Regions from separate parts of the Blautia sp. SF-50 genome, predicted to be linked through region 1. Evidence: riboswitches for the same ligand, from Rfam matches in the RefSeq annotation. Region 1 holds a riboswitch; each other region holds the start of a gene.
What was found. Region 1 has a riboswitch for cobalamin ahead of nikB (nickel ABC transporter permease). Riboswitches for the same ligand answer to the same signal wherever they lie in the genome.
Positions count from the first base shown of each region.

Region 2: it holds a riboswitch for cobalamin, as region 1 does, so the genes downstream of both, BLP57_RS09360 (ABC transporter substrate-binding protein) here and nikB (nickel ABC transporter permease) in region 1, are expected to answer to the same signal.
Region 3: it holds a riboswitch for cobalamin, as region 1 does, so the genes downstream of both, BLP57_RS10630 (ABC transporter permease) here and nikB (nickel ABC transporter permease) in region 1, are expected to answer to the same signal.
Region 4: it holds a riboswitch for cobalamin, as region 1 does, so the genes downstream of both, BLP57_RS06260 (sirohydrochlorin cobaltochelatase) here and nikB (nickel ABC transporter permease) in region 1, are expected to answer to the same signal.

Region 1 covers NZ_FMUW01000009.1:44,271-52,101, forward strand. The annotation lists gene BLP57_RS18435 (hypothetical protein) at 137-265, opposite strand; gene BLP57_RS07580 (ABC transporter ATP-binding protein) at 438-1,403, opposite strand; gene BLP57_RS07585 (ABC transporter ATP-binding protein) at 1,396-2,181, opposite strand; gene BLP57_RS07590 (ABC transporter substrate-binding protein) at 2,196-3,764, opposite strand; gene nikC (nickel transporter permease) at 3,823-4,653, opposite strand; gene nikB (nickel ABC transporter permease) at 4,654-5,592, opposite strand; cobalamin riboswitch at 5,777-5,965, opposite strand; gene BLP57_RS07605 (M14 family metallopeptidase) at 6,250-7,209, opposite strand; gene hisIE (bifunctional phosphoribosyl-AMP cyclohydrolase/phosphoribosyl-ATP diphosphatase HisIE) at 7,381-7,831, opposite strand, start outside.
Region 2 covers NZ_FMUW01000012.1:62,171-70,001, reverse strand. The annotation lists gene rlmD (23S rRNA (uracil(1939)-C(5))-methyltransferase RlmD) at 1-873, opposite strand, end outside; gene BLP57_RS09380 (hypothetical protein) at 1,034-1,264, opposite strand; gene BLP57_RS09375 (CGGC domain-containing protein) at 1,484-1,837, opposite strand; gene BLP57_RS09370 (ABC transporter ATP-binding protein) at 1,874-2,629, opposite strand; gene BLP57_RS09365 (FecCD family ABC transporter permease) at 2,629-3,714, opposite strand; gene BLP57_RS09360 (ABC transporter substrate-binding protein) at 3,729-4,823, opposite strand; cobalamin riboswitch at 4,930-5,219, opposite strand; gene pcrA (DNA helicase PcrA) at 5,321-7,564, opposite strand; gene BLP57_RS09350 (DUF1836 domain-containing protein) at 7,710-7,831, shown strand, end outside.
Region 3 covers NZ_FMUW01000015.1:41,507-49,337, forward strand. The annotation lists gene BLP57_RS10620 (ABC-2 transporter permease) at 1-262, shown strand, start outside; gene BLP57_RS10625 (MATE family efflux transporter) at 418-1,776, shown strand; cobalamin riboswitch at 1,924-2,097, shown strand; gene BLP57_RS10630 (ABC transporter permease) at 2,234-3,163, shown strand; gene nikC (nickel transporter permease) at 3,179-4,042, shown strand; gene BLP57_RS10640 (ABC transporter ATP-binding protein) at 4,023-4,814, shown strand; gene BLP57_RS10645 (oligopeptide/dipeptide ABC transporter ATP-binding protein) at 4,824-5,762, shown strand; gene BLP57_RS10650 (nickel ABC transporter substrate-binding protein) at 5,792-7,360, shown strand; gene BLP57_RS10655 (class I SAM-dependent methyltransferase) at 7,365-7,831, shown strand, end outside.
Region 4 covers NZ_FMUW01000007.1:63,834-71,664, forward strand. The annotation lists gene BLP57_RS06235 (DUF1002 domain-containing protein) at 1-666, opposite strand, end outside; gene BLP57_RS06240 (ABC transporter ATP-binding protein) at 912-2,015, opposite strand; gene BLP57_RS06245 (FecCD family ABC transporter permease) at 2,019-3,038, opposite strand; gene BLP57_RS06250 (ABC transporter substrate-binding protein) at 3,135-4,280, opposite strand; gene BLP57_RS06255 (hypothetical protein) at 4,277-5,176, opposite strand; gene BLP57_RS06260 (sirohydrochlorin cobaltochelatase) at 5,298-6,590, opposite strand; cobalamin riboswitch at 6,753-6,927, opposite strand; gene BLP57_RS06265 (NAD(P)/FAD-dependent oxidoreductase) at 7,247-7,831, opposite strand, start outside.

The sequences.
Region 1 (7,831 bases):
ACATATTTATAGATTTTATTATATTAACTTTAGAAAGTAAAGAGGATTTTTCGTTTTTTTACATAAAAAAGTATTTTATATGAAGAAAAAGGGCTGAACCATATAAGGCGGCCCAGCTCTTTTTCAAAATCTCTGTTTATTTTTCTTCCATACGCTTCTGCACATCTTCTACTGTATATGCAAGCTTCTCAACATCCTCGGAATAAGTCAGCCCCTCCTTCTCAGCCAGAGCTTTCAGAACACCGATCGTTTTCTGAAGATGCATGTAGTTTCCTGCGGAGGAACCACCTGTCAGCGTGATGTATTGTATATTGGATATCTCCGTCTTCGACAGCAGCAGAAACTTTTTTTCCGCCAACTGCAAAAACGGCAAGCAGCAACAGCAGAATGCCCAGTACTTTAAAGTTTTTAAAAATCATACTGTTTTGTGCATTTCCTTATTTTTCCGTTACATAATGGCAGGCTACTTCATGTCCGGACTCTACTTCTGTGAGCACAGGACGGATCGTCCTGCATTTCTCCATGCAGTGTTCGCAACGATTCTGGAATGGACAGCCATGAGGAACATCCAGAGGGCTGGGGGCCTCACTTTCGATGCTCTCGATCTTTTTGTCCTGATCCATATGAATGGAAAACTGTGCCCCCAGAAGAGCCTGTGTATATGGATGAAGAGACTTTTCCGTAACATCCTCTCCCGGAATTACCTCCACGATATTCCCGAGGTACATGACAGCAATCTGATGAGCAAAGGAACGGATCAGAGCCAGGTCATGGCAGATAAAAAGCATGCTGATGTTTTTCTCCTTCTGGAGACGTACCAGAAGCCGGATCACGGATTCCTGTACGGAAACGTCAAGTGCAGAGGTAGCCTCATCGCACACCAGAATCTCCGGTTCCAGGGAAAGTGCCCGGGCAATACTGATACGCTGACGCTGACCACCACTCATATTATGGGGATAGCGGTCTGTAAAATCTTCAGGAAGCTCTACCATTTTCAGGAGTTCTCTGGCCTTGGATTCCTTTTCGCTTCTTTTCAGCTTTCCGTAATTGATCAGGGGTTCTGTGAGAATATCCACGATCTTCATTTTCGGGTCAAAGGACGCCAGCGGATCCTGGAAGACCATCTGCATGTTCTGACGGTTCAGCCAGGTTTCTTTTTTGGAAAGATCAGAGAGGTTTTTTCCATGGTAAAGGATCTCTCCGCTGGTCGGTTTGTCAAGAGAAATGACCATGCGGACAAAGGTTGATTTACCGCAGCCACTCTCTCCTACGATTCCCAGAGTTTTTCCTTTATAAACATTTAAGTTTACGTCATTGCAGGCTGTTAATGTTCTACCGCCGGAAGCCGGGAACTGTTTTACGATATGTTTTGCACTGAGTACGATATCGGATTCCTTAAACATAACGCTGTCCCTCCATTTCCGGCACTGCAGCCAGCAGTTTCTTTGTATAGTCACTGGTCGGATGCTCCATGACTTCATCTCGTGTTCCCTGATCCACAACTTTTCCGTTTTGCATAACAACAAGCTGATCTGCCATATAGGCTGCTACGCCAATGTTATGAGTAACAATGATGATACCGGTTCCGAAATCATCACGGAGCTCCATCATCTGGCGTACGATCTGTGCCTGTGTAGTAACGTCCAGCGCACTGGTCGGCTCATCTGCAAGAAGCAGCTCCGGGTTAAAAGTCATGGCCATGGCAATACCAACTCGCTGGCGCATACCACCGGAAAGCTGGTGAGGATAACTTTTCATGATATTTTCCGCGTCCGGAAGACGCATTTTCTGGAGCATGGAACAGCCTTTCTTCCATGCTTCTGCTTTGGATATATCTGTATGTGTACAGATATATTCCACATACTGACTTCCAATCTTACGGATAGGGTTCAGGGTTCCGCCGCAGTCCTGGAAGATCATGGAAATGCGGGTACCCCTTAAATTTCTCCATTCATCCTTTGTATTGGAAAGCAGAGAATGTCCGTGAAACCGAATATCTCCGGTGCTGACTCGGCCACCTCCGGCAAGTGCACCGAGGACAGCACGGATCACGGTTGTTTTTCCACTTCCGCTCTCGCCTACCACACTGATGATCTCACCCTTCTTCATGGAAAGGTTGAAATGTTCAATGGTAGGTGCCTGTTTTCCGTACTGAACGGAAAGATCCTTGATCTCAAGCATAAATAAGCGCTCCTTTACTCGGCAAGAGTGATATCCTTTGTCAGCCAGTAATAATCCATTGGATACATCTTAACACCTGTTACCTTTTTGTTGGAGAAGAGGTAGGTTGTCTCATAACCAAAGAATACAGTTGCAGCATCATCCATGATATCCTGCTGAATATCGATGATGAGATCTTTTCTCTTGTCCTCATCAAATGTCTGCGCAAGCTCGTCAAGAAGCTTGTCAACCTCCGGGTTATTGTATCCTGCAGTATTGTTTGCAGAGGAGCTGTACCAGTTCTCTCTTAAGTAGTTCTCAGGGTCTCCAGTGTTTGCTACCAGCACGTTCCAGATCAGAAGGTCATACTGACCGGAATCTCTCATGTCAAGAAGTGTCTCATAACTTACTGTGTTCAGGTTTACGTTGATACCGATCTCCTTCAGACTGGCCTGTGCTGCCTGTGCGTATACACCAAGCTCGGCACGGCTTGTGTAGATAACAAAATCAAGAACAAGAGGATCTCCGTCAGGAGTTTCTACAAATCCGTCACCGTCAACATCTTTGTATCCGGCCTCATCAAGGATCTTCTTTGCGCTGTCCGGATCATAGGAATTCTCATCCTTCAGATCATCGAATCCAAAGTCAAGTGTTGGAGGAACCGGTGCTTTACCAGCTGTTGCACCACCCTCAAGAAGAGTGTTGCAGTATGTTTCCTTGTCAAGACCACGAAGAAGTGCCTGGCGAAGAGCCTTATCGCTGAGTGCATGATCCTCGTTCTGGTTCATGAATGCATAGGTGGAACGAAGAGACTGAAGCTCCTGGATGTCGTAATTGTCATTTCCCTCAAACTCAACCAGGTTCTCTGTTTTCAGGTTGTAAGCGATATCGATCTCACCTGTCTGAAGAGCCATGGAACGTGTTGTCTGGTCATCCACACATTTCAGTGTAACTTTATCAAGGGGAACTTCTCCATCCCAGTAGTTCTCATTTTTTACTACGACACAGGAATCCGTCGGGCTGAAGGACTCTACTGCGTAAGGTCCTGTACAGATCGGTCCTTCCATGGCAAATGTAGAATCATCTACATTTGTATCTACGATCAGAAACAGCGGGTCTGCAAGGCATCCGGCCATGTTTGCATTTGCTCTGTTCAGATGGAAGATCAGGTTCTGTCCGTCAACTTCGAGGCTGTCGAGATCAAAGAATTCCGGAACACGGTCACTCTTTTCAGCGGTACGTTCGATGGAGGCTTTTACCATCTCCGGTGTCATATCGTCACCGTTGGAGAATTTTACGCCCTCACGGATCTTGAAGGTCCATGTTTTTCCATCGTCACTGTTTTCCCACTCTTCCGCAAGACATGGAACGATCTCACCGTTCTCATCGAATTTTGTAAGGCACTCACCGATCGCATAACGGGATACAACCCAGCTGAAATACTGCTCTGTCGGCTCCAGTGTATCTGCAAAGCTTGTTACTCCGATGGTGATCTCCTTATCACCTTTTTTGTCACCTTTTGCCTGAGCCACTGTTGCCATTGAAAGGGTCATCATACATGCAAGTGTAGCAGCCAGCACTTTTTTAACTACATTATTTCTCATTTCATCCTCCTAAAGATAATATACTGATCATATGGTGTTGGTTTGTTACAGAGTTGTTTTATTGATCCTGGCGCGGATCCAGTACATCACGGATGCTGTCTCCAAGCATGTTGAAAACAACAACACAGATCACGATAGCGATACCAGGGTAGATCATAAGCCATGGCGCCTTTGCCATGTAGGTTCTTCCTTCATTCAGCATCAGTCCCCACTCCGGTGTCGGCGCAGTTGCACCAAATCCCAGGAATGAAAGGGAAGCCAGCTCCAGCATCATAGTTCCGATATCTGCTGCCGCAGTTACCACCATCTGGGTTACCATGTTGGGAAGAATGTGTACAAGAAGAATTTTCCAGGTCTTTGTTCCGTTTACTATAGCTGCCTCTATGTAAAGACTCTTCTTGACTTTCAAGACCATACTTCGTGCAAGACGGGCATATTTTGTCCAGCTTACAGCCGCAATGGAGATAACGGCATTGACCAGGTTTGGTCCAAGCATGCCGGCAATGGCAATGGCCAGTACAAGCCCAGGGAAGGAGATCATCATATCTGCGATACGCATGATCACTGCATCCACAACGCCGCCGAAATATCCGGCAATAACTCCTAAAAATGTACCGATGACAAAGATCACTGCAACCAGACATAAGGTCATGATCAGAGAGGTTCTTGTTCCGAAGATAACACGGGAAAGAAGATCTCGTCCAAGCTTATCCGTTCCGAACGGATGAGCGGAGCTTGGCTCCTGCAGTGATTCGGTCATAACTGCATTCAGTGGATCATATGGTGAGAGCTGCGGCGCAAAGATCGCAATTCCGATCACCACGAGACCCAGAATGAAGAAAAGAGTGAACTGTTTATTTTCTTTGAATGTTCGTAATACCTTTTTCAATTATCTATCCTCCTTAAGTCTTGGATCGAGATAAGTATAGGACAGATCCACAAGCAGGTTGATGCACATGTACAGGATCGCGATCCAAAGTACATAGCCCTGTACAAGAGGATAGTCACGACAGGAAATCGCCTTTACTGCCATATTTCCCATTCCAGGCCAGTTGTAAATGATCTCTACAACTGCAGTACCTCCCAAAAGACTTCCAAGGGAAAGTCCCAGCAGCGTTACCAGCGGAAGCATAACATTAGGAAGGACGTGTTTCCAGAGAATGACGCTTTCCTTGATTCCACGCATTCTTGCACCTGTGACATAATCCTGATGAAGTTCCTCCAGCACTGCACTTCTTACCTGTCTGGTATATTTTGCAGACATGGCAAGTGCAAGAGTCAGCGCCGGGAGGATCATGGATTTAAAATCCGTACTGCCCCCGGCAACATTGATCCAGCGAAGCTGAACACCAAAGATGCTGAGAAGGATCAGGCCCAGCCAGAAGCTTGGAACAGATACTCCCACAAAGGTAATTCCTCTCACAAAATAATCCGGGAATTTGTTCTGATATACAGCGGCCAGGATTCCAAGCGGTATGGAAATAATGACCATCATCAGAAGTGCCAGCAACGACATCCTCAGCGTCGGCCAGAAACAGGATACCAGTTTATCTGTTACCGGCATTTTGAAAGAATAGGACTGTCCCATATCTCCTGTAACAACACCCTTCAGCCAGGAACCATACTGCACGAGAAAGGGCTGATCAAGGCCAAGCTCATGTCTTGTCTGTTCCAGAAGCTCTGGTGTAGGAAGATTACCACACTCTGTCAGCATGATCTCCGCAGGATCACCAGGTGACAGGTAGGTCAGTCCAAATGTGAAAAAGCTGATTCCAAATAATACAATGATGATCTGGAGAAATCTTTTTCCTACTTGTTTCTTTGTCACGTTTTACTCCTTTCCTCATTTGATGCGATTTTAACATTGCCGTTTTAATTTAGTTAGATAAAAGAAACTATTGGATTCTTAATATGCAGAATATGCATGGAATTTTAGAAAATTTGCACGAAAAAAGCCCGTGACGAAATACGGGCACACAAAATAAATATGCTTCCTATCTTCCGTAAGAATCATTTTAAAACAATTGCAAGCAGGTCTCCTGACTTAGGATCCTTACCCTCAGGCACCTTCCCGGTCTATTTCTCACGTACTCGACCAGTGGTACTTTGTCTGAGGATTCCCCCTTACAGTGACGGGATCGTACCGGATTTACACCGGTTTCCCTATTAATCCTCTCAGAACTTACAACGGCTGATGTGAAAATCAGCAAATGCTGTCAAATTACTGAAACATTATATGATAAAACTATAGTTTATGTCTATGGAAAAATGTTATATTTTTAGAAAACTCATAAATTTTGCTAAAGATGCTTGAATTGTATATATCCCCCATGGGGGATTTGACAATTGGATTTATCTGATCTGCTAAAAAAACACGGAGTTTACCTCGCTATTTTTATAAATAGAATAGCAAATGGTAAAACCCGGTTTTCTTACTGTTTCAATATGATTTCAGACAGAAGCGTTCTGAAAAGGTGGTTTACTATCAGGTCAGAGTCTCCGTGATCGCTGCATATGCGATCATTGGTCCGTCTTCAATAATGTTCAGACTGGCTGTTTGATAAAGTACGACTCCGTTTTCAGTTGCAATAGATGTGTAAAGTAAATTCCCATAGTAATCTCTCAGTTCACCCAGTTCTTCCCCCTTAAAAAAGTATTCTCCAGGCTTCTTGGAAGGATACCAGCATCCGGTATACGGCGCATATTCATAGACTACATTTTCCAGAAGCATCTGACGGTAATGCTTCAGGCCATGACATTTCTTTCCCTGGAGATGAAAAACAAGGTGACGGACGTCTCTTTTATCCTGTTCTACTTCTTCCCAGGTCCAGTAGCTGTGTCCGCCTCTTTCGATGAGAATACTTGGAATTCCAAGAGAAGAAGCATAATTGTAGGCGCCACCTGTGGCGGTTGTGGAACGGACCACATATTTTACGCCGATATGCCGTGCCATATGTAATGATTTCTCTGCTGTCTTTTCATCTACAACCCCTACATAATAAACATAGGGATGAAGCTGTTCGAACCCATCTCCGCTATGCAGGTCGATATAATAATCTGCTATGGAAAAAAGCTTTGTCACTATAGCATAGGCAATACGATCTGCAGCTGTTCCCTCAGGATCTCCGGGGAAAACGCGGTTCAGGTTCTTGCCATCCTCATAGACCAGACTCATGGTGCGATGCTCAAAGCCGCTGACATTGACCAGTGGAACGATGATCACATTTCCCTTCAGTTCTTCCGGTTGAAATTCTTTTGCAAGTTCCATTGCCGCCTGGATCCCCACATACTCCGCGCTGTGTATTCCTGCTGTGATCAGTATCGTCGGTCCGTCTTTCACTCCGCATATCACAGTTGCCGGCATTGCTATGCCGTATCCTGTGATCTTAATTTTCCCCTGTGCCTTCTCTCCTTTTTCAATCACCCAGTCATCAATTTTGATCATTGGTTGTTTCCCTTTTCCTTTTTTATATTTCCGCACTTTTGACGATAAGTATATCATGCCTAACCGAAATTGTACATATTCTTTTAAGATTCCGGGAAAACAGAAAAAAGCTTTCGTAACCGTTCATTCTGATCCGACGTACAAAAGCTTTTTTCCTGAATGATATATAATTTATCTTTTTACCAATTCTTTGGTGATTTCTTCCCAGCTGACTCCTTTTTCCACCATGAGTACCATCATATGATAAAGAAAATCTGAAATTTCGTATTTAATCTCTTCTTTATCCGGATTTTTGGCTGCAATGACGATCTCTGTGCATTCTTCACCGACTTTTTTCAAAATCTTGTCGATTCCTTTATCAAAAAGATAATTGGTATAGGAACCTTCCTTTGGATGTTCTTTTCGGTCAGTGATCACATCATACACATTCTGGAACACGTGAAGTGGGTTGGTATCATCGTACTCTTTTTTCAGCAGCGGTTTGAAGAAACAGGTACGGTTTCCTGTATGGCAGGCTGCGCCAATCTGCTCCACTTTGGCAAGGATCGTATCATTATCACAGTCAATAGTAAGAGACTTTACATACTGTACGTGTCCGGATGTCAGACCTTTGGTCCAGAGC
Region 2 (7,831 bases), on a different contig from region 1:
TTCATAGAAATAATCCTTTCCATAAAGGATCTTCGTCTCGTCGCTCTGTACCACGTCGGATAAAGAATCATTTAAAATGTGCATGATCCCCACGATCTTCCCTTCCAGCGGAAGTGCAAGAAGCTGTTCTTTCAGAGGCTCCAGATCATATTCTTCCTGGGTGGTGGTTACCACATGGACCAGGATCTCACCACTTGTGACGCCTCTTCGAAGAAGAAGATGTCGAAGATACCCCACATGCTGCAGCTTTTTATAGAAGCTGGCATTACGCTCCAGGAAAAACTCCCGCACACAGACTAGGATCTTCGTCATATCCGGATGGACCAGTTTACAGTCATCCGTATTCAGGATATCGTAAGTGCTTCCCTTCTTGTGAAGTCCAAGGGACAGCGGCCCATCCTTATACTCATCCCCAAAGGAAAACTCCATCTTATTGCGGTACCCGAACTCAATGGGACTGCCGTAGATCCCATCCCAGTGATATAAACGATCTGCAGCCTCAGCTTCTTCTGTCCCATCACCGTTCTTCCCGATCTTAGCCAGGCTCTCTCTTACTGCCCCATCCAGAAGTTCCCTCACCTGATGTTCCTTCATCTCCTTCTGTGCCTCATAGCTCATGGTCTGGTACATGCAGCCGCCACATGCCGGAAACTCCTGACAGGCAGGTTCTCTTGTCTCCAGCGGAGATTTCTCCAGGACTTCCAGAAGACGTCCTTCCGCCCGGCCGGAACGTTTCTTATTGATCATAAACCGGACTTTCTGTCCCGGAATTCCGTTTTTTACAATTACTTTCTGGTCATCGACCCAAACAAAACCCTTGTTTGGAAATTCCACTTTTTCTATAATACCTTCGTAAATTTCACCTTTTTTCATAAATCCTCTTTCTGTTTTATAACTAGTGCAGCGTTTCACGGTCCGTCTTCAAAAATCAAGCCCCGGTATCGCGCCGGGGCTTCAATTATCCGCTTCTCATATTCATACATAACAGACAGCCATTCTGATCTGCTCAAAACAGCCTCTGCAGTGAAAGTTCTTACTCTTCCTCATCCTCGAAATAATCATCGAAGTCATCATCAAAATCTTCTTCAAAATCTTCCAGATAATCCGGAGCGAAGAAACGGTATACTGCAAACGCAATACCGGCAACAGCTGCAACAGCACCGATGATCGCCAGTACCCAAAGGACTGTGTTCTTATCTTTCTCTTCTTCTTTTTTCTTCAGTGTTGCGAGCAGTTCTTCAAGTTTTGTTGTATTTAAATTCATAACACTGCACCATCCTTTCTTTCTGTTCGGCTGTACTTTCTGTCAGTAAATCTGCAGCGCAGCGTTTTTTGAGGTCGCTGCACCCGAGCCTTTTTTTAATGTTCTTATTATACCACCATATGTCTGGTTTTACCAGAACTTACACAAATTTTCGCAGAAACATTCTGTAAAAAAATCGCCGTATTTCCGGCATTTCCGGAAAGATACGGCGGTTTTCTCTTATTCTTTATGGGTTCCTCGGATCACTTTGATCCCGCGTTCTTCTATCAGACCGCAGATCTGTGTTATCCGCGGACATTCCTTTTTTTCCTCATTCAGACGGCATACCCCGACATGGATGACGCTGATCTTTTCACTGACCAGCCGATCTGCCTTTTCCAAAATCCCCTCATCTTCAGCAGGTTCTTTTGCATTGGTTTCTTTGCATCCGTTGCATGTCATCACAGCTGCCAGAATCGTATCTTCCGGATAGCCGGAAAAAAAATCTCTTCTTTCCCGAAATGCAGACAGACATCCTGCCCTGGTACACACATCATTGGAATTAAGGCATGTCAAAATCCCGATCTTTTTCATCTTTTTCCCTCTATGCATCCCGCCTCACAGCCAGAATCATAAAAACAAAATATGCATCTTTCCGCGGCTGTCGTAAACGATCTCCGCTTCTACTTTATAGATCCTGCGGATCAGCTCCGGGGTCAGGACTTCTTCCGGCGTTCCGTAACCTTCCAGAACTCCGTCCTTCAGTACATAGATCTTATCACAGTATGCTGCTGCAATATTCAGATCGTGAATAGCGGAGATCACGGTTACATTAAGTTTTTTCACCAGCTCCATCAGCATGATCTGGTGGGTAATGTCCAGATGATTGGTAGGCTCATCCAGAATCAGTGCAGAGGTCTGCTGGGCAAGTGCTCTTGCCAGGATCACCCTCTGCTGCTCTCCTCCGGAAAGAGTGGAAAAGGTACGGTCTGCAAACGCCTCCATCTGTACGGTTTTCAGCGCTTCATCCACGATCTGGTAATCTTTTGCATTGTCCCGTTCCAGAGTCTTTTTATGAGGCGCACGCCCCATAAGAACCACCTCGCGGACCGTAAAATCAAAATTATAATAATTGTGCTGTGCCACCACGGCCATTTTTTTCGCAGAGCTTCGAACACTCATGGAATGAAGCTCCTCGCCGTCCAGATACACGGCTCCTGCGTCTGGTTTCAGAATACGGTAAATGCATTTCAGCAAAGTGGATTTTCCGCTTCCGTTTGGTCCGATGATTCCTACCAGTTCCTTATCCTTGGATTCCATGGAGATTCCCTTCAGGATCTGTCTGGCGTGAAAGCCAACCTGAATATTTTCTGTGGTGATCTTCATTACCGGGCACCTCCGAATCCATAGGATTTCCGCACAAGCAGATAAATAAAGCAGGGAGCACCGATAATGGATACCAGCACACCGATGGGCATCTCGGAATTTTTAAGGATCACACGACATGCCACATCGCACCAGATCAGAAACGATGCACCAAGAAGCGCACTTAAGGGGAGCAGTTTTCTGTGATCTGTTCCAAAAAGGATCCGGACCACATGAGGGATCACCAGTCCCACAAATCCGATCACACCGGCACAGTACACGGCAAATCCGATCATAACAGAAGCAACGATCAGATAAAAAGTCCGCAGTCTGTGCAGATCTGTTCCAAGGGTAATGGATACGTCATCTCCCAGAAGCATCAGATTCAGGTTCCGGTACTGCGTCCAGAAAACAGCCACGCACACCAGCGTGACCGGAAGCATTACACCCACTCTGGTCCAGCTTGCTCCGGCAAGACTTCCCATGCTCCACTTCATAACTTCTGTTGCCGCATTTTTGTCATTGGTAATATAAATGACAAAATTGGAAAAAGCAGAACAGACTGCGCTGACCGCCATTCCCGCAAGGATCAGTTTTGCGGAAGTTGCCTTTCCACCCATGTTTGCAATGGCGATCACCGCAAAAGAAGTGATCATCGCGCCAATGAAAGCTGTGATTCCCACAGAGTTTCCACCAAGAAAGCTTCCGATTCCAAGCATGATGGCCAGTGTGGCACCCAGAGATGCACCAGATGAGATACCCAGCACATACGGGTCTGCCAGCGGGTTCTGCACGATAGCCTGCATCACCACGCCGCACACGGAAAGAGCCATTCCAACTGCCAGAGCCAGAAGGACTCTAGGCAGCCGGATCAGCCACACAACATCATGAACTGCGCCTTCCGCATAGGCGGACAGACTTTTTATATGAAACAATTTATAAGCGATAACGCTGTATACATCCTTCAGTGACAGATCCGCATTTCCAAAAGTGATGGCTGCAAGTATGGAAAAAATAAGGAATCCTGCAAGTCCGATGAGAACTGCCACATACATGGATGTTCTGAGCACCTTATCTTTTTTTCTCTGTGAAGTTGTTTCTTTCACTGCATTTTCTCCGATCAGTCAAGATTTACGTCCGGATATAATCCCTTTGCAAAAGTTTCGATTCCGTCCTGGGTACGTGTTGCACTTGCATACATCTCACTGAGCATGATCGGGTAAACACGTCCGTTCTTTACTGCGTCAAGGCTCTTCAGGGACTCATCATCCTGGATCACTGCAAGCTGGCTGTTCTTAACAGTTTCCGGATCATCTCCTGCATATGGCATGTAAACCACAAAGATCACGTCAGGGTTGGCTGCGATGATATCCTCTTTTCCAACGGTGGAAGCATCCGGGTTTGCAAGAGTTGCGCCTAACTGTGTTACCATATCTCCGCCAAGGCTCTTTACGCCATAGTTTGTGATGTCATCTCCAAGAGGCTCCAATACCATTACGCTTGGTTTGTCTTTTACATCTGCAGTTGCAGTAAGAGTTTTGTCGATCACTGCTTTTGCATCATCAACGATAGCCTGTGCTTTGTCCTGTACATCGAAGATCTTTCCGATATTTAAGATATCTGTGAATTCATTTTCCAGTGTTCTGTCGCCGTCCGGACGAGTATTGGTGTTGTAGTAGGTGTTGCAGCCTTTGTCGATCCAGTCTGTTACATTTCCCAGATTCTTATCAGAGAAAAGAGAGCTCCAGGATAAGATCATGTCCGGCTCCAGCATTGTTACAGTTTCAAGGGATGGGGTAAATTCGTCAAGATAATTTGTTTTTGAGAATGCTTCTTTGAGATCTTCCGGAACTTCATTATCAAGACCTGCGGTAGCTACCAGGTGGTCTTCCAGACCAAGTGCGAGCATAGTCTCAATGCTTCCCTGATATACAGCAAGGACTTTTTCCGGTGCTTTTTCATAAGTGGTTTCGATTTCGTTTCCATCGTAATCATAGGTTGTGATGGTCAGAGGATATTCTGTCTTGGTTGCCTCTGCGGAAGAATCTTCGGTGTCTGCAGACTCTGTACTGTCTTCTGCTGCCGGCTGGTTGTCTTCCTTGATGGTCTCGGAGTCTGCTCTCTCTGCGGCATAAACAGCCGGAGCTGCTGATACGGTCATTGCCGCTGCCATTACCATTGCCATGATTCTTGTGGATACATACTTGTTTTTCATTTCATTTCCTCTCTTTTCGCCTGTTTTATCTCCTGTTTCCTATGGGTAATCGAAAAGATGGGACTTCATAAAATCTGCACGGAACACTTTGTACGGAAGCTCCCACTTACATACTGTCAAGCAGGTTTCCTGACTTACAGACTCAGAAAAAACTCCGCAAAATAAAAACTGATACACCATTCATCTTTTAGCCGATCATGAATGATGTATCAGAATTTTCTCCAGAATCTCTCTGACATCGGGATTTCGCCTTCTCACATGAGTTTCTGCAATGGCATGTGAAATCCCTTCTTCTGTATACAGTGGCCGCAACCGCTCAGGCTTTTTACCCGATTCCCTCTCACAGTATCCGGCAGCATATGTGCCGGTGATACTGTTCACTTCACAGCAATTCAATTACGCTGATACTGATTCTAACATACTGATTTTCCAATTACAACCTTGAGGCCGGATTTTTACAGTTTTTTGCAGAAATAGTCTGCCCGGAGAAATCCCTCTCAGATCTTTTTCAGCTTGGCAAAACCGGCGAACATTTTTTTCACGCCGACTTTGTCAAAGTCTACCGTCACTTCGTAGTCTCTGCCGCCGTCTGCGATATTTTTTACGATACCGACTCCGAATTTCACATGACGGACCGTGTCTCCCTCACCATAGTCCAGGCTGTCCGCCTTCTTCACTGTGAAATCTTTTTTCTGCAGGGTGCTCTTTGCCTGGAAATTCATTTTCATCTGGGCATAGGCGTTTTTCGGAGATACGATATCATCTACTCTGGGCTTTTTCTCCTGAATGGTATGTCCAAGATCTACCAGCTCCCGTGGAACCTCCCTTACAAAACGTGACACACGGTTATACTGAGTCTCCCCACGGATCATCCGCTGTTTTGCACAGGTTAAAGTCAGTTCCTTCATGGCACGGGTGATCCCCACATAACAGAGCCTTCGCTCCTCCTCGATATCCGACGGATCACCGGACCAGATGGAAGCATACCCCGGAAAAACACCGTCCTCCATTCCCACGATAAATACATTGGGGAATTCCAGTCCCTTGGCACTGTGAAGGGTCATCAGCAGCACATAATCCTGATCCGGATCAACAGAATCGATATCTGCCACCAGTGCGATCTCCTCCAGAAATGCAGAAAGTGTTGCCGGCTGTCCGGCCTCCTCCATGGCTTCCTGGAAGGATTCTGTCTTGGAGATCAGCTCATCGATATTTTCGATCCTCGCCTGGGCCTCCTCCGTTTTCTCTGCCTCCAGTTCCTTCACATAACCGGTAAGCTCAATGACCTCCTCCAGGGTTTCACGGACTGTATAGGCCTCTGCCTTACTTTTCAGTCCCTGGATAAAGGATACAAAATCATTGATCTTTCCTGCTGCCCTGCCAATGGACGGTACTTCCTCCACCACGCGGAGCGCATCGTAAAAGCTCAGGTTCATCATATCCGCATAGTCCTGGACGCGGCCGATGCTGGTGAGTCCGATCCCTCTTTTTGGCACATTTAAGATCCTGCGTACAGCCAGATCATCACTGGCATTGTCAATGGTCTTCAGATAGCTTAACAGATCCTTGATCTCTTTGCGGGCATAAAAATTCACGCCGCCGACAATCTTATAAGGAACATTTGCCAGGAGAAATTTCTCCTCAAAGAGACGGGACTGGGCATTGGTCCGATAAAGTACTGCACAGTCCTTGTACTGGAATTTCCCGTTGCGGCGCCCCTGGATGATCTCTCCTGCAACATACTCCGCTTCCTCAAATCCGTTGTTGAACTGACGGAAATGTACTTTATCGCCCTCTTCGTTCTCTGTCCAGAGGCGTTTTTCCTTACGCTCTGTGTTGTTGACGATCACCTCATTGGCTGCGTTGAGGATGTTCTGGGTAGAACGGTAATTCTGTTCCAGGCGCACCACCTTAGCCTCTGGAAAAACCTTCTCAAAGCCTAAGATGTTCCCGATATTTGCACCGCGGAAACGATAGATGGACTGATCATCATCACCAACCACACAGAGATTCTTGTATTTCTCAGCAAGAAGACTTACGAATTTAAACTGGGCAGTATTGGTATCCTGATACTCATCCACCATAATATATTTAAAACGTTCCTGATAATAGTCCAGGATATCCGGATTATGCTGAAAAAGCTCCACCGTCTTCACGATCAGGTCATCAAAATCCAATGCATTGTTTCCCCGGAGGATAGACTGATATTCCTTATACATACCGGCAATCTTCCGTGCGTCCGGGTCGCCGCCTGCATTCAGCTCCATCTCTTCCGGCGTGATCAGTTCATCCTTGGCATGGGAAATCTCAGCAAGAACAGCGCGTTCCTTGTAGATCTTGGTATTGATATCAAATTTCCGGAAGATTTCCTTCATGACTGTTTTCTGGTCGTCGGCATCATAAATGGTAAAATTACTGCCAAAGCCCAGCACCTCAATATGTCTGCGCAGGATCCTCACGCAGGCGGAATGGAAGGTGGAGACCCATACGCTCTCCGCACCCATTCCCGCAATTTTATTCACACGTTCCCGCATCTCACTGGCGGCCTTGTTGGTAAAGGTGATGGCCAGGATATTCCATGGGTTTACACCCTTTTCTTCCATTAAATAGGCGATCCTGTGGGTCAGCACTCTTGTTTTTCCGGAACCGGCTCCTGCGAGGATCAGAAGTGGTCCCTCTGTATGTACGGCAGCTTCCCGCTGCATAGGATTCAATGTGTCCAAAGCATCATGTATACTCATTTTGATCTCCATTTCTTTTTCCATATGAACAGTATCTTTATATACTATCATGACTTTACTTTCCGGTAAACCCACCTCTCTGAAAAAAAGTTTCTTTACAAGTAGTATTTAAAACTATATAATAAGGAGCAGAGGTGATAATGCGATGACAGAAAACGAAAAAGAAATGATGAACAGCATTTTTGCAAAAATTGCTGAGCTTGATTATATAAAACCCGATGAAATTCCCAATATTGCTCTTTACATGGATCAGGTCACAACCTTTAT
Region 3 (7,831 bases), on a different contig from region 1:
AATTATGATCGCGATCAGGATAAGGTTCGAAGGAGAGAAAGGGCGAATTGTGCTGCCAATCGCAATTTTAATTATTTTTGCGATTTGTTATACAATTAGATCTTTTGTGAAGACTAACTTGGGATTAAAAGAAAGTATTCTGCATATGATAGGGGGAATAGGGGATTTTGAAATCGGGATTGCCCTTATTGTGCTAAGTCTGCTTATATGGTTTGCTTCGTATAAGTATAGTATGAGCGCCATGAAGAAGAAAGAGTTTTAATATAGGCGTGGCAAAAATGATCCATTAAAAATAATGATCATAAAGATGTAATAGCTACCAAAAATATGAGAAAAACTTTGTGAAAAAATAGTCTTGTGTTTCGTAAGAGTCCCTTGTAAAATAACGGACAAGGATGAAAAGAAAAGGAGATTCTTATGGGAACTAATGAAAAAGATATGACTGCCGGATCTCCCGGAAAACTGATCATAACTTTTGCCATACCAATGATGCTTGGAAATATTTTTCAGCAGTTTTATACAATGGCAGACACCATGATTGTCGGACAAGTGGTAGGAGTTAAAGCACTGGCGGCAGTAGGTGCCGGAGATTGGCTGGTATGGCTGGTGTTGGGGATCATGACAGGTATCACACAGGGTTTTTCTATTCTTGTATCTCAGTATTATGGAGCAAGGGAAAAGGAAAATCTGAAATGTGCAGTAGCGAAAAGCTATATCATGACAGCATTACTGTCTGTGGTCGTACTCGCAGTAAGTGAAGGTACAGTTTATCATGTTCTTTTATTTTTACAGACACCGGATAATGTCATTAATCTGACAATGCTATATTTGCGGCTGATCTTTGCGGGAATCCCGATCATAGCTGCTTATAATATATTTGCAGCGATCCTTCGGGCACTTGGAAACAGCAGATCTCCGTTGATCGCAATGACAGTGGCAGCAGTGATCAATGTGGGACTGGATCTGTTATTTGTGGCGGTTTTTGGCTGGGGTATTGCCGGAGCAGCAGTGGCAACCGTTATCGCACAGGGATTTTCAGCCTTGTACTGTTTGATCGTATTACGTAAAATCCCGGATATCCGCCTGGAAAAGAAGGACTTTTACAGGCAGCCCTCTATGAGCCTGCGGCTTTTGGAACTGGCGGTTCCTCTTGCGATACAGAATGTGATCATCTCCGTGGGAGGACTTGTGGTACAGTATGTGATCAATGGATTTGGTTTTCTGTTTGTGGCGGGATTTACGGCATCGAACAAGCTGTATGGGGTTTTGGAGATGGCTGCCATTTCATATGGATATGCTATTACAACCTATGTGGGCCAGAATCTTGGTGCAAAAAAATACCAGAGGATTCGAAAAGGCGTGCGCAGCGGCACTTATATGGCAGTGCTCACTTCGGCTTTCATTTCCGGCATGATGGTACTGTTTGGACGTAATGTACTGTCCCTGTTTGTATCCGGTGAACCGGATCAGACCCGACAGGTATTGGATATAGCATATAAGTATTTGTTTATTATGGCTGTCTTTTTGTGGGTGCTGTATCTGCTGTATGTGTATCGTTCCGCTATCCAGGGCCTGGGTAATACTTTGATTCCGCTTGCCAGCGGCATTGCAGAATTTATAATGCGTGTCAGTGTTGCGCTGCTGCTGCCAAAACTGATCGGTGAAGATGGAATATACTATGCAGAGATCTGTGCATGGAGCAGCGCAGCTGTTTTATTATTCGTAAGTTATATGATCATTATACGGAAATATAAAGAAGTCACCGTTCATACATAATGTTATTTACTTAAGAGATTTATAATAATACAGGCAGAAAATATCCGGGTTTCACTATGAAATGTTCAGATATTTTATATTTGACAAAAAACTATTTATATAAAAAGAAAAGTATGATATTATAATATTTATTCATTGCAACTATGAAAATTGAATAGTCAGAAGGGTGTACAAAGTACTTAATAAGGAATCTGGTGAAATGCCAGAACAGCCACCGCTACTGTGACAGGGACGAAAACCAAAATATCACTGGAGAGATCCGGGAAGATGGTAAGTAGGAAGAACTGGAGTCAGGAGACTTGCCTTTTTGACAGAAGAATTCTGATTCGGATGGGATACAGAAGGAATAAGCTCTGCCTGAGGTAGAGGTTTGTTTTTTGTGCTGATATGATGCTGGATCATATCAGCTTTTTTTATTTTAACCGAATAAACAGATGAAAAATGAGGAGAGATGAAGATGGGAAAAGTAATTGCAAAGCGTTTTATATTTATGATTCCGGTAGTGCTGGCGGTTACATTTATTATTTTTATGCTGAGTTTTATATCGGCAGGTGATGCTGCCAGAGTGCTGGCGGAGAAAAAATATGAGCATCCGTCACCGGAGCAGGTAGAAGAAGTACGGCATGAGGAAGGACTGGATCAGCCGGTGCTGGTACAATACGGGAAATGGCTGGATCAGGCACTTCATGGCGATTTTGGAAAATCATATTCTACCAGAAAACCGGCTTTTGAGGAATTAAAAAGATATTTTCCACAGACATTTAAACTGGCAGTTACTTCGTTTTTATTGTTGATGATCGTATCAGTCCCTCTTGGAATTTTGTCGGCAATTTATGAAAACAGAGTTCTGGATAAAGTCATTCGCATTTTGTCGTCCCTCAGTGTATCTATGCCGTCTTTCTGGATCGGTCTGATGCTGCTCTATATATTTGGAGTAAAGCTAAAAGTGATTTCCGTGATCGGAGGAGATGCCGGAGGCATCCCGATTCTTGCGGCATTTGCCATGGATATCAGTTTCTTTGGAATTATGACGAGATTGATCCGTACCAATATGATACAGGTGCTGAAGCAGGATTACATACGTGCCAGCAGAGCTAAGGGATTGTCATCTGTAAATGTAATTTTGCGTCATGGTCTGAAAAATATCCTGATTCCTGTGCTGACACGTCTGGTATCAATTGTGATCGGTTTTTTCTGTGGCTCAGCTGTGATAGAAAGTATTTTTTCAATTCAGGGAATCGGAAATCTGGCATTGAAATCCGTGATCTCAAAAGACACTCCGGTGCTGCAATGTTTTATCTTTATTCTGGCTGTTGGCATTGTAGTATTAAATTTTCTTGTGGATATCGCCTATTCTGCGATTGACCGGCGAATCCAGTTAAAGTAAAGGAGAGATCATAGAATGGGAAGCAGAAGAAAGCAGAAAACAGAAAAAAGCATGATCCAGAATCTGTACTGGAAACAGGTATTCCGGTCACCGAAAACAAAAATAGGATTGATGGTGGTCATAATTTTTGCATTGGCAGCTATTTTTGCACCTGTACTGGCGCCGCATGATCCGCTGCTTGTGGATGTTTCGATAAAATTAAAGAATCCGTCGGCGGCATATCCTTTAGGTACTGATCAGCTGGGACGATGTATTTTATCAAGACTTCTCTGGGGCAGCCGATATTCACTGAGCTACAGCTTTACGGTGCTTCTGATCACCGTATGTGTCGGGGTGCCAATCGGACTGTTTGCCGGATATGTAGGTGGAAAAATCGATTCCATAATTATGAGGATCATTGATGTATTTATGGCTATGCCGGTCTTTATTGTGGCACTTGCCATTGCAGGAACCGTAGGAGCCAGCGGCGCTCATCTGATTCTGTCCTTATCGGTCGTATCCTGGGCAGAATATGCAAGGCTTGCCCGAGCATTGACACTTCAGGAAAAAAATAAAAATTATATGACCGCACTAAAAGCCGGCGGCTGCGGCCACGCAAGGATCATATTTAGGCATGTATTGAGAAATATCCTGCCATCTGTGATCGCACTGGCAACAATGGAAATCGGTTCGATCATTCTGTCAATTGCCGGTTTTTCCTTTATCGGACTTGGTGTGCAGGCACCGACACCGGAATGGGGGATCATGCTCAGTGACAGTAGAAGTTATATCCAGACTTATCCAAGACTGATGTTTTATCCGGGCATACTGATCATGATCATTGTTCTGGCATTTAATTATCTGGGGGAGGGAATACAGAATGGAACAGCCCAAAAATGATGTTCTAAAGGTAAAAAGACTACATGTGGAGTTTCAGACATCTCACGGAATGGTTCATGCAGTAAAAGATGTCAGCCTGGAAGTAAAACGCGGAAGGATCCATGCTCTGGTGGGAGAAAGTGGAAGCGGCAAGTCAGTTACCTCTCTGACGATCATGAATCTGCTTGCAGGAAATGGAAAGGTGATATCCGGAGATGTGACACTGAACGAAAAGAGTCTTCTGAAGTTATCAGGAAAAGAAAAACGACAGTTATACGGAGACAGGATCGGAATGATCTTTCAGGATCCGACTGCTGCTCTTGATCCGCTTTTTACAGTTGAACAACTGCTTCTGGAAGGACTGAGAAAACATCGCAAAATGAGCAAAAAACAGGCAAGGGAAGTAGCGTTGGAAAGTCTGCGGATGATGAATCTGCGTGATCCGGAAGAACTGATGAAGAAAAAACCTTACGAATTGTCTGGTGGTATGTGCCAACGTGTTATGATCGCCATTGCCATGTCCATGAAACCGGATTATCTGATCGCAGATGAGCCGACGACAGCCTTGGATGTAACCGTACAGAAGCAGATCCTGGAAGAAATCTATCAGCTATCCAGGAAAGAAAATCTGGGCGTGTTATTTATTACGCATGATCTGGGTGTGGTGGCAGAGATCGCAGATGATGTTTCGATCATGAAAGACGGCGAAATAGTGGAAAACGGAACGGTTGAAGAGATCTTTTATCATCCGCAGCATTCATATACAAAAAAACTGTTGGATGCAGTTTTATAGGGGAAAAGTATGAGTACGTTACTAAAGACAGAACATTTAAAAAAATATTATGGCAAGAAAAAAATTGTGAAGGCAGTGGATGATGTAAGTCTGGAAATCCATGCAGGATCATCCATGGCCCTGATCGGTGAAAGTGGAAGTGGTAAAACTACATTCGGAAAGCTGATCGCCGGCCTGGAGAAACCTACAGATGGAAAATTCTGGTTTCAGGGACAGGAAATGCAGGATTTGTCTGAAAAGCAGTTTCGTCCATATCGCAAGAATCTTCAGATGGTCTTTCAAAGCAGCAGCGGGGTATTTGATCCCGGTTATACCATTGGAGAAAATATTCTGGAAATTTTGAAATTACATGAAAAACTGCAAGAGGGTGAGTATGAAGAGCGAGTAAAGGAGGCTTTGATCCAGACGGGGCTTGATCCGGATATCCGCAACCGTTATGTTGGACAGATTTCAGGAGGTCAGTGTCAGAGAGCTAATATTGCGAGAGCATTGGTATTAAGACCGGAACTTGTGATCTGTGATGAACCGGTATCCAGTCTGGATTATTCCATACGAAAGCAGATCCTGCATCTGTTAAATGAGCTGCAGGAAAAATATGAGATGACCTATTTACTGATCACTCACGATCTGTCCAACGTTCCATATCTCTGCAAAGAGGTGGCTATTATGTATCAGGGACGCGTGGTCGAGTTTATTGATCATACGGACAGCTTAAAGGAGACTGCCGTACATCCTTATACAAAAGATCTGTTTGATTCTATTCCGGTAAAAGAACCGAAAATGCGAAGAATCGGATCGCAGGAAAAGAAAATATTTTCAGATACCATTCCGGAACAGGGCTGCCCATATCAGAACCGGTGCAGAAGATGTACAAATATATGCAGAGAGCATATACCGGAATTGACAGAAATTGAAACAGGACATTTTGCGGCATGTCATATGCTGTAAAATATAAAACAAACAAAGGAGAGGAAGAAATGAAGAAAAGACGTGTAGCAAAATTGATAGCATTGAGCATGGTGGCGGCAACTTTACTGACAGGTGTCAATGTACAGGCAAAAGAGGAAAAAGTAGTTACGGCAATGACATCCATTGATCTGACTCCTGAACTTTGTGACCCTATAAAAAGTGGTCCGGACTTTCGTCTTTATGAAATGATCTATGATCCTCTGGTACGTTACGGAGAAAATGGAGAAATCAAACCGGCATTGGCAGAATCCTGGGATATCAGCGAAGATGGCACAACCTATACGTTCCATTTAAGAAAAGATGTGAAATTCTCGGACGGCACAGAGTTTAATGCAGACAATGTGATGTGGAATTATAACAGATGGGTGGAACAGGATGTGATCGGTAACTTTTCAGCCAAACTGGAAAATGTTACAAAGGTAGATGATTATACTGTAGAATTTAAGTTCGCAGAACCATGTTATACTCTGCTGATCGAATTCAGCTATCCAAGACCGTTCCGTTTTACCTGTGAAAGTGCACTGGATGAAGATGGAGAATTTTGTCAGGAAGTGGGTACCGGAATGTGGATGATCGACAGTTATGAAAGCGGTCAGGAGGTTGTCCTGGTACCAAATCCTAATTATTACGGTGAGAAACCAAATATTGATAAAGTAGTTCTGAAACAGGTGGTAGACGGTGATGCCAGAGTGATGGCACTTCAGAGTGGAGAGGCAGATCTGAATCTTCAGGATATTCCATCCGAAAGCTTCAGTATTATCCAGGCAGATAAAAATTTATCGACAGAACAGCAGGTTTCCACACTTTCTTACTATCTGATCGAAAATTATGATACACCGGCGCTTCAGGATGTAAACGTACGTCAGGCACTGAATTATGCAACAAATAAAGAAAGCATTGTAAATGATCTGCTGGATGGTTACGGCAATCCTGCAACCGGACTTATGTCTCCGACAGTTCCTTATGTAACAGAAGAAAACAGCAAGGGCTATCCATATGATCCGGATAAAGCAAAGGAACTGTTAAAGGAAGCAGGATATGAGGATACAGATGGAGATGGTATTGTAGAAAAAGACGGAGAACCACTGAGCCTCAGACTGGTATTCCAGACTGAAGAATATGCTTCATGGAAATCTCTTTGTGAATTCCTGAAATCTGAATATGAGAAGGTCGGTGTAGGTATTGAACTGGTAGAAAAAGAATCCGCAGCTTACTATGATGAGATCTGGAACACCAGAGATTACGATCTGTGCATTTACCGCAGCTATGAAGATTCCTGGATGCCTCATGGATTCCTGAAATCAATGTTCTATGCGGAAGATGGAGCAAAGGCAGTAAACTGGTACGATGAGGAGCTGAACAAAGATCTCGGAGAAGTATTAAAGACACAGGATGAAGAAAAGCGGACGGAATTATACGATAAGATCCTCACACGTATCAATGATCAGGCAGTAACAGTACCGCTGTATTATCCGAACCGTGATTATATCTATAACAATACCAGACTGACCAATGTAGAGCTTGCACCGACTGCCTATGAAGGCATTAACTGGGCAACACTGGATGTAGTGGAGTAAAAAAATGTTTGAAAAGATCGAGAATAAATGGACAGAAGATTCCGGTGATTATGATGATATGATCCAAAAACAATTGAGTAACAAAAGAACGGTATCTTACTGGACAAAAGAATTGAAAAGACTTCTTGGACCTGAGCCCCTTCGTATTTTAGAAGTGGGCTGCGGCCCGGGTTTTATGAGCATCATAGCAGCGCGTCTGGGACATGATGTAAAAGCGATCGATGGTTCATCAGGAATGGTAGAAAAAGCCAGAAGGAATATGCGACAGTATCATCAGCAGGTGGAAATCTGTGAGGAAGATGGTGTAACTTTGCCATTGGAACAGGAACAAAGCTATGATGTGATACTTTCCAGAGATGCGGTGTGGACATTATATGATCCGGAAAAAGCTTTCAGACGCTGGAAGGCTGTATTAAAACCAGGTGGAAGGATCATTTATTTTGATGGGGACTATCGGACCGTCGAACCCAC
Region 4 (7,831 bases), on a different contig from region 1:
CTGGCTTACGGAAATATTGTTCTGCTCAGCCACATTGATAACAATATTCTGGATCTCATCTGCATTCTGTACTCCGTTCTGGATCACATCCATCTTGGACTGGTTTACAACTGTTGTCGCCTCATTTTTACCAACCTTATCTGCAAGCTCACCGGTGGTTACGATCTCCTGGTTGGCAAGCTTCGTCTTGGTCTCATCCAGCTTCTCTCCACTGGCCTTCTCATATGCCATCTGGATGCCGGTAAGTGCACCTGTTCCGGATACTTCCATCGGGCAGGCAGCAACTACTTCACAATTCTTCACACCGGATGTGGAAAGTGTCGTTGCGATCATATTACCTGTCACCCAGTTCAGATTTGCTGTGCGGACCTTGATCCCGCCGGACTGTGTAGGCTTCACATAGGCACAGCTCAAAGTTCTGGAACCGATCTGGGACTGTGGCGCGATATTATCCAGGTGTTTATGCTCATCCTCATTTGTAATGGTCATCACCTGCACCTGATCGGAACTTACATTAAAATATTTCATCATTGTCTGCTTCTGAGCATCCGTAAGATCTGCTCCAAGTGTTACTACCTTCGATGCATCTGCAAATACGGGATTTACACTTCCTGCCACAAGGCATGCACTGCAGAGCAGAGCTGCGATCATGTTTCTTTTTTTCATTGATCTTCCCTCCATATATTTTTTCGGATCGATTGTATCTGCTTAACTTTTGCGGTGTAAAGCGGACATTCCTCTTCGTTACTTACATCTCCACGAATGCGAGCGCTTCACGATCTGTCGTTCTTGTCATATTATAACACAGCTGCTGAAATATTTGTAATTTATATTATATAAAAAACGCTGCCGGAAATTATATCACTCATTTCTGACAGCGTTTTATTGCTTTTCTCATTTTCCCAGAGAACTTATCTGATCTGGTTTAATTTTCCGGTTTCTTTTGCTTTTTTCAACAATTCCCGGTTTTTTTCATTCATGATACCAAAATCCTTCAGCGGACAGTACACTTTTTCACATTTTCCCATGAACTCCAGTGCTTCTTCAAAGGCAGACTCCGAAATGCATTCAAAAGGCTTCTCCGTGATCACTTTTGCAGCCAGTTCTTTTGCCACCTGATAATCTGCATCATTGGTATGGAGAACTCCGGTCACAAAAGGAATCCCCTGTCGCTGCAGCTTCCGATATACCGGAATCCCACTTCCATTTCCTCCGATCACAAACACCTCCGGTTTTCCGGCCGGAGGTTCCATTTCCACGCAGCCGAATTCTGCATTATAGCTTCCACGGGTGATGCCATAAAGCTTCCGAATATAATCGGAAGTAAAGATTTCCTCCGGTGCACCATATTTCTCAATGTGATCTCCATGAACACAGATCACCTGGTCAGAAATCTTCTGGGCAAGATCCAGCTCATGAAGGGACATGATCACCGTCATCTGTTTTTCCAATACCATCTTCTTCAAAATGGCAAGAAGCTCCAGCTTATGCCGGATATCCAGGAAGGAGGTCGGTTCATCCAGGATAATGATCTCCGGTTCCTGGCAGATGGCGCGTGCCAGAAGGATACGCTGTCTCTGTCCGTCACTGATAGCTGTAAAATCCCGGTTCTTCAGATCCCAGGCGTGAACCATCTCCATGGCACTTTTAACTTTTTCCTTGTCCTCTGCGGAAAGGATCCCGAGAGTTCCGGTATAGGGATATCGTCCGGTGGATACCACATCCTCACAGGTCATAAGCTCCGGTCGCATGCGCTCGGTAAGTACTACAGCCAGTTTTTTTGACACTTCCCTGTTGGTCATCCGGCTCATCTGTTCCTGTTCCAGATATACCGTTCCGCTGATCAGGGAAAGCTGTCTTGTGATACTCTTCAAAATAGTAGATTTTCCGGCACCGTTGGGACCGATCAGTGTCAGGATCTCTCCTTTATTCAGCTGAATATTGATCTCTTTGATCAGCGGTTTTCCATCATAGCCTACGGTCAGCTGATCTGTATAAAAAAAATATGATTTCATCGTTTATATCCTCTGCTGTCTGCGAATCATGATATAGATAACTACCGGTGCTCCGAAAACTGCTGTCACAGAACTGATGCTCAGCTCCGTCGGTGCAAATACAGTTCTTGCGATCAGGTCACAGAACAGGCAGAACACTGCACCGCCCAGAAAACAGGCCGGGATCACAAGCAGGGGTTTTGCAGTCTTCAGGAGACTTTTTGCAATATGAGGCACAGCGATCCCCACGAAGGAGATCGGCCCTGCAAAAGCGGTCACACAGGCAGAAAGAATACTGGAAAGCAAGATCAGAAGTATCCGGAAAGCCTTGATATTAACTCCCATATTCTGCGCGTAAGTCTCCCCCAGCTGATAGGCGCTGATCGGTTTTGACATAAAAAATACGATCACCATGGTAAGAAGTACCACAGCAGCCATAGTCTGCACATTCCCCCAGGTCATACCGGAAAAGCTTCCCAGTGACCAGTTGTGAAGATTGACTATGTTGGAATCATCTGCAAAGGTCACCACAAAGTCTGTGATGGCCGAACAGATATAGCCGATCATAACACCACTGATGACCAGCATGGACATGTTGTGGACTTTTTTTGCCACAAGGAGCACAAAGCCCATGGAAATCATTGAGCCTGCAAAAGCAGCCAGGATCATGGCACCGGAACCGATGGACACCGATCTGCTTAAAAAAAAGATCATCAGAAGCGCCACGATCAGCTTGGCACCGGAAGAGATCCCCAGTACAAAGGGTCCCGCGATAGGATTGTTAAAAAAGGTCTGCAGCAAAAATCCGGAAACAGAAAGTGCTCCGCCAAGGATGATAACTGCCAGTATCCTGGGAAGACGGATCTCCCAGACGATATTATAAGAAGTTTCATCTCCCTGATGCCGGAATATGATATTCAGGATCTCCTTCACAGAGAGGTGGATACTTCCGGAATTTACATTCCATATAAATAAAAAGATTAAAAGTACCGCAAGGATCACAAAAGAGATCCCGTATCGGACTGCGCGTTTTCTGTCATTCATTTTTCTGGTACACTCCTCTTCTGTTTTGTTATCCTGTCCTTTCGTTTCCTGCTCACAGGTGGAAACCGGCAAAGGAGTTAAAACGAACACTGGAATTTATTTCAGTTTATGCATATAGGTCAGATCATCCAGAGAATCATCATCTGTAGTCAGCATGGTGTGGATATCCTCGATCATGGTTCCAAGTCCGGTAGTTTCCTGGAAGAGATTTTTGCCTGTGCACCAGACATTTCCGTTCTTCACTGCCTTGAAATCTGCAAGAAGCTTACTTTTGGAAAGAAGCTCATCAATGGTCTTAAGTTCCCCGTCAATCGTACTGTTATAGATGATATAGTCTGCATCCTTCGCCTTGGCATAAAACTCTTCCATCTGCATATTCATGGTGGAAAGAGCATTGTCATTTACTCCCGTATCCTCCGGAACATAATTTCCTCCTGCGAGAGAGATCATTTCTGAAACATAGTCGCCGCTTTTTCTTATATTTACCGCACCTACGGAGTTGATATAAAAGAACGCTACGGTCTTGTCTGTTTTATCTGCTGTGAGAACCTTATCCAGCTTGTCCGTCTGCTCTTTGAAAACCTTTTCTGCCACATCTTCTTTTCCCAGAAGAACTGCGTAAAGCTTCATCCATTCGGTTCTTCCAAGAGGGTGACTCTCATAACTGGAACGCTCTACCATTACAGGGATCCCGAACTGCTCCAGCTTCTCCTGTACCTCCGGATTGTGATGGATCATGGTGGATTCAATGGCAAGGTCACAGCCATCGTTCAGGATCAGCTCGTAATCCGGAGCACTGTACTTGCCGGCATAGATCATCTTTTTCTGTTCCATAGCGTCCTTTGCTTCCTGGATATACCATCCGTCTTCCTTGGTTCCGGAAAGCTTGATGCTGTCAATCCCGTCGATAGCGCGGAAAAGATCCATGGCCGAGGTTGCTACCAGATAGATATTGTTTATGGGCTGCTGCAGAACCGCAATGTCAGGATCCAGCCCCTCCGGTGCTTTCTTGCCTTCGGGAACTACAAGAAACTGTCCTTCCTGATCAATGGTGAGCAGCGCATAGCCATCGTTGTAGTAATCCACATTAAATTCCTTTGCGTAGGAAAGCTCCATACTGTGATCAAAGGTAAGGCCTGGAATATCCGCAGGCTTATGTTCTGTCTCTGCTGCCTGCACTGCAAAAGCACACCCCAGGATCAGGGTCAGCGTCAGAAATATGTATGAAATTATTTTTTTCATTTTTCTTCCTTTTTCATGCTCGAAGAATCAAAATTCAGGGTATACTCAATCTCGTGAGGAGTACTCATGGCTACAGTATCTGCAGTCACTTCCATTTCTGCGTCAAAGACTGTGACCGGGATCTCAAATGTGGAGTTTCCGTCTTTGTTCACCGGCTCATATTTTTCGCCGTCCACGATCATGTAATCATAATTCGGACTGCTCCAGATGATGGTTGCCGTAGCTTCTTTGTCCTTGATCTCTACTTTAGCTGGAGATTCTACAGATGCTCTTCCTGTTCCGCCTGTAAGGGTTACATCCGTCTCATAGGTTCCGTCCTCCAGCTTCAGCTCTTCCGGTTTTTTCCCTTCGGATTTTTTGTCGTCAGAGGTTTTTACAGGATTCTTTACGCTGACTTTATGGTCGTACCATTTGCCTTTTTCTCCCAGGATCGCCACGTTAAATTCCTCACCAATGGCCGGTACCGGGATATCAAATCCGTAAACCTCCTCTGTATAACCATCGCTGTACTTCACTGTATCTGTGGTCGGCTCAATGATCTCTGCTCCGTCCTTCTGGGCATCCTCGGCAGTTCCCGCAAACAGGTTAACGATCTTCTTGGAAACCAGACTTACGTGGATGGTCATTTTACCATCTTTGACCGTGAGCTCTCCTTTTTTGTCATTGGCCTCATTTACATGAAACATGCTGCTGTCTGTACCAAACTCTGCTGTATAAACGCCATCTTCCAGGGTATCTGCTTTGGCTGCATCTGTATCCTTTTCTTCGGAAGCTTCTGCTTCCTCACCGGACTCTGTTTTTGTTTCATCTGTTTTTGCCATCGCAGGCACAGAGCCCAGCACCAGGACTGATGCACTTGCCATTGCAAGAATTAAGTTTACATAGCGTTTTTTCATGATAATCTTCTCCCTTCCATAGATACAGCAATCTGCCCGGAAAACAGTCTTCCTGATCTTTCCGGGCAGTTACATTGATTTCTTATAGGTATCTGAACTCACTCAGATATTTTTATATTTATTATTCTGCGGACTCCTCAGCAGAATCAGCCTCTGTATCTGCTGCTGCATCAGAATCTGCGGACTCCTCAGTGCTTCCCAGAGAATCGATGGCTGCCTTTGTATGCTCTACATAAAGCTTCTCAACTGCTTCGATTCTTCCAAGACCCTCGATCTGGCAGTCAACCTTATCGAAGTTTCCGGATGCTACAAACTGGCTCTTCCAGGAATCCTCCTCATCACCGGCCATATCGTTATTTGCATGGTCTCCGGCAACAACCATCAGCGGACGAAGAACAACGTTCTTGTATCCTGCTTCTTTTACCTTCTCGATAACCTTGTCGCAGGCTGTATCTTCCGGCTTACCCTCTACAGTACCGATGAATGCGTTCTTCAATCCAAGGTTTTCCATCTGTGTCTGCATCTGATCGTATGTAACGTTAGCTGTATGAGATGTTCCATGTCCCATGAATACGAATGCTGTGCCAGCCTCAGCTGCTGCATCCATGCTGTCAAATCCGGCCTCTTTGCAAGCCGTATCTGTGATTGCCTGAGCAACGGCTTTCTTGTCATCATTGATCACAGTTGCATCGTCTCCAACCTCACCGAGCATTGGCTCTGCGATAGCTACAGACTCGAATTTATCTTTATAGCCATTGATCGCTTCTGTCATCTCATCGTACTCAGCACCATGCATCAGATGGGTAGGCTGTACAACCAGATTCTTAACACCATTCTCTACTGCACGGTCAAGAGCCTGCTGCATGTTATCGATCACTTCATCATCTCTTGCCTCTACATGGTTGATGATGATCTGTGCTGTAAATGCTCTTCTTACAGACCAGTCCGGATAAGCTTCTGCAAGAGCATCCTCGATTCCCTTGACATCCTCTGCACGGCTGTCATTGAAGGAAGTACCAAAGCTTACAACAAGAAGTTCATTCTCACCGATCTCATCCTGGTTACGCGGATCGTCCTTGGAAGCATCTCCTGTGTCACGTCCGAAATAATCCGGATCTGCATTCTCACCCTCTACCAGTTCTTTCTGAGCATCTGTCAGAGCATCCCATGCTTCTTTGGCTGCCTTGCAGTCCTCATCTGTTGTGTCGTTTCTTTCCTGTACATAGATCTTGTCGATCAGAGCTGCTACATTATCTGCTGCTTCCTGATCTGCATCAGAAGCCTCTGTGGTATCAGCTGCCTCAGCGTTCTCTTCTGTAGCAGAATCCTCTGCTGCCATTGCTGTTGTAGCCGCACCCATAGAGCATGTCATGGAAACTGCGAGCATCAGAGCTAACATTGTTTTTCTTTTCATTTCTCATTGTCCTCTTTTCATGTATTTCCAGAATACTGATATGTACAAAAAAGCAGCAGCTCTCTGCGGCCGCCTGCTCACACATGATTCTCTGCGCAATACAAATACATAAAAAGAAGTTCTGTATTGTTATGGAGAATACCGATTCGTAAACCGCGAATCCCTGAATCTCACAATAAGGCAGTTCTCCTGACTTGGTTCCACGCTGCTTTCCCTTCCCGGTCTCCCAGTGGTTATAAAAGCAGCTCCCCTTTCACAGTGACGGTATCGTTCCGGATTCTCACCGGATTCTCTTTTGCACATCCGACTGGATGCAACCTTATCATTATAACATTTGCACATATTTTCTTTTACCTGGTTATCTAACTTTTACCACAAACTCATAAATTTGTCAAGATTGATGTCAGACGATTCACGATTTTCTGTGATCTTCACTCACAAAAAATACCTCGCGAATTATTACCAGTGAACAGTAACCGGTTTTCTCCCTGTATCTGTCAGTTATTATCAGAATACTTTCTCCAATATTCATGCATATCCTGCATAAAAAACAGCCCCTTTCTGTCATCACCCTGATATCAGAAATGGACTGTCTTACACTGGATATTCGCAATCCGCTTTGCTACTTGCTCATAACAGATAAACTGCTCTGCAGTTTATCTGTTAAAATACTCCTGCTCCAGGTATCTGGCTACGTAGACTCCGCTGGCAGATGCATGGGACAGAGAATGGGTCACGCCGCTACAGTCTCCGATAACAAAGAGACCCTTGTGGCAGGTTTCCAGATTTTCGTCGATCTCGACCTCCATGTTGTAGAATTTAACCTCAACGCCATAAAGCAAAGTATCATCATCTGCGGTTCCCGGTGCGATCTTATCCAGAGCATAGATCATCTCGATGATGCCATCTAGGATACGTTTCGGCATAACAAGGCTTAAATCTCCCGGTGTCGCAGAAAGTGTAGGTGTTACGAAACTTTCCTCAATACGGGCTTTTGTGCTTCGTCTTCCGCGGATCAGATCTCCAAACCGCTGTACCATAACACCACCGCCAAGCATATTGGAAAGTCTTGCAATGCTCTCACCGTATCCGTTGCTGTCATGGAACGGCTCTGAGAAATGCTTGGATACCAGAAGGGCAAAGTTTGTATTGTTGGTATGCTTTGCCGGATCTTCGTAGCTGTGACCGTTTACTGTGATGATACCGTTGGTATTTTCATTCACGACAACACCTCGCGGGTT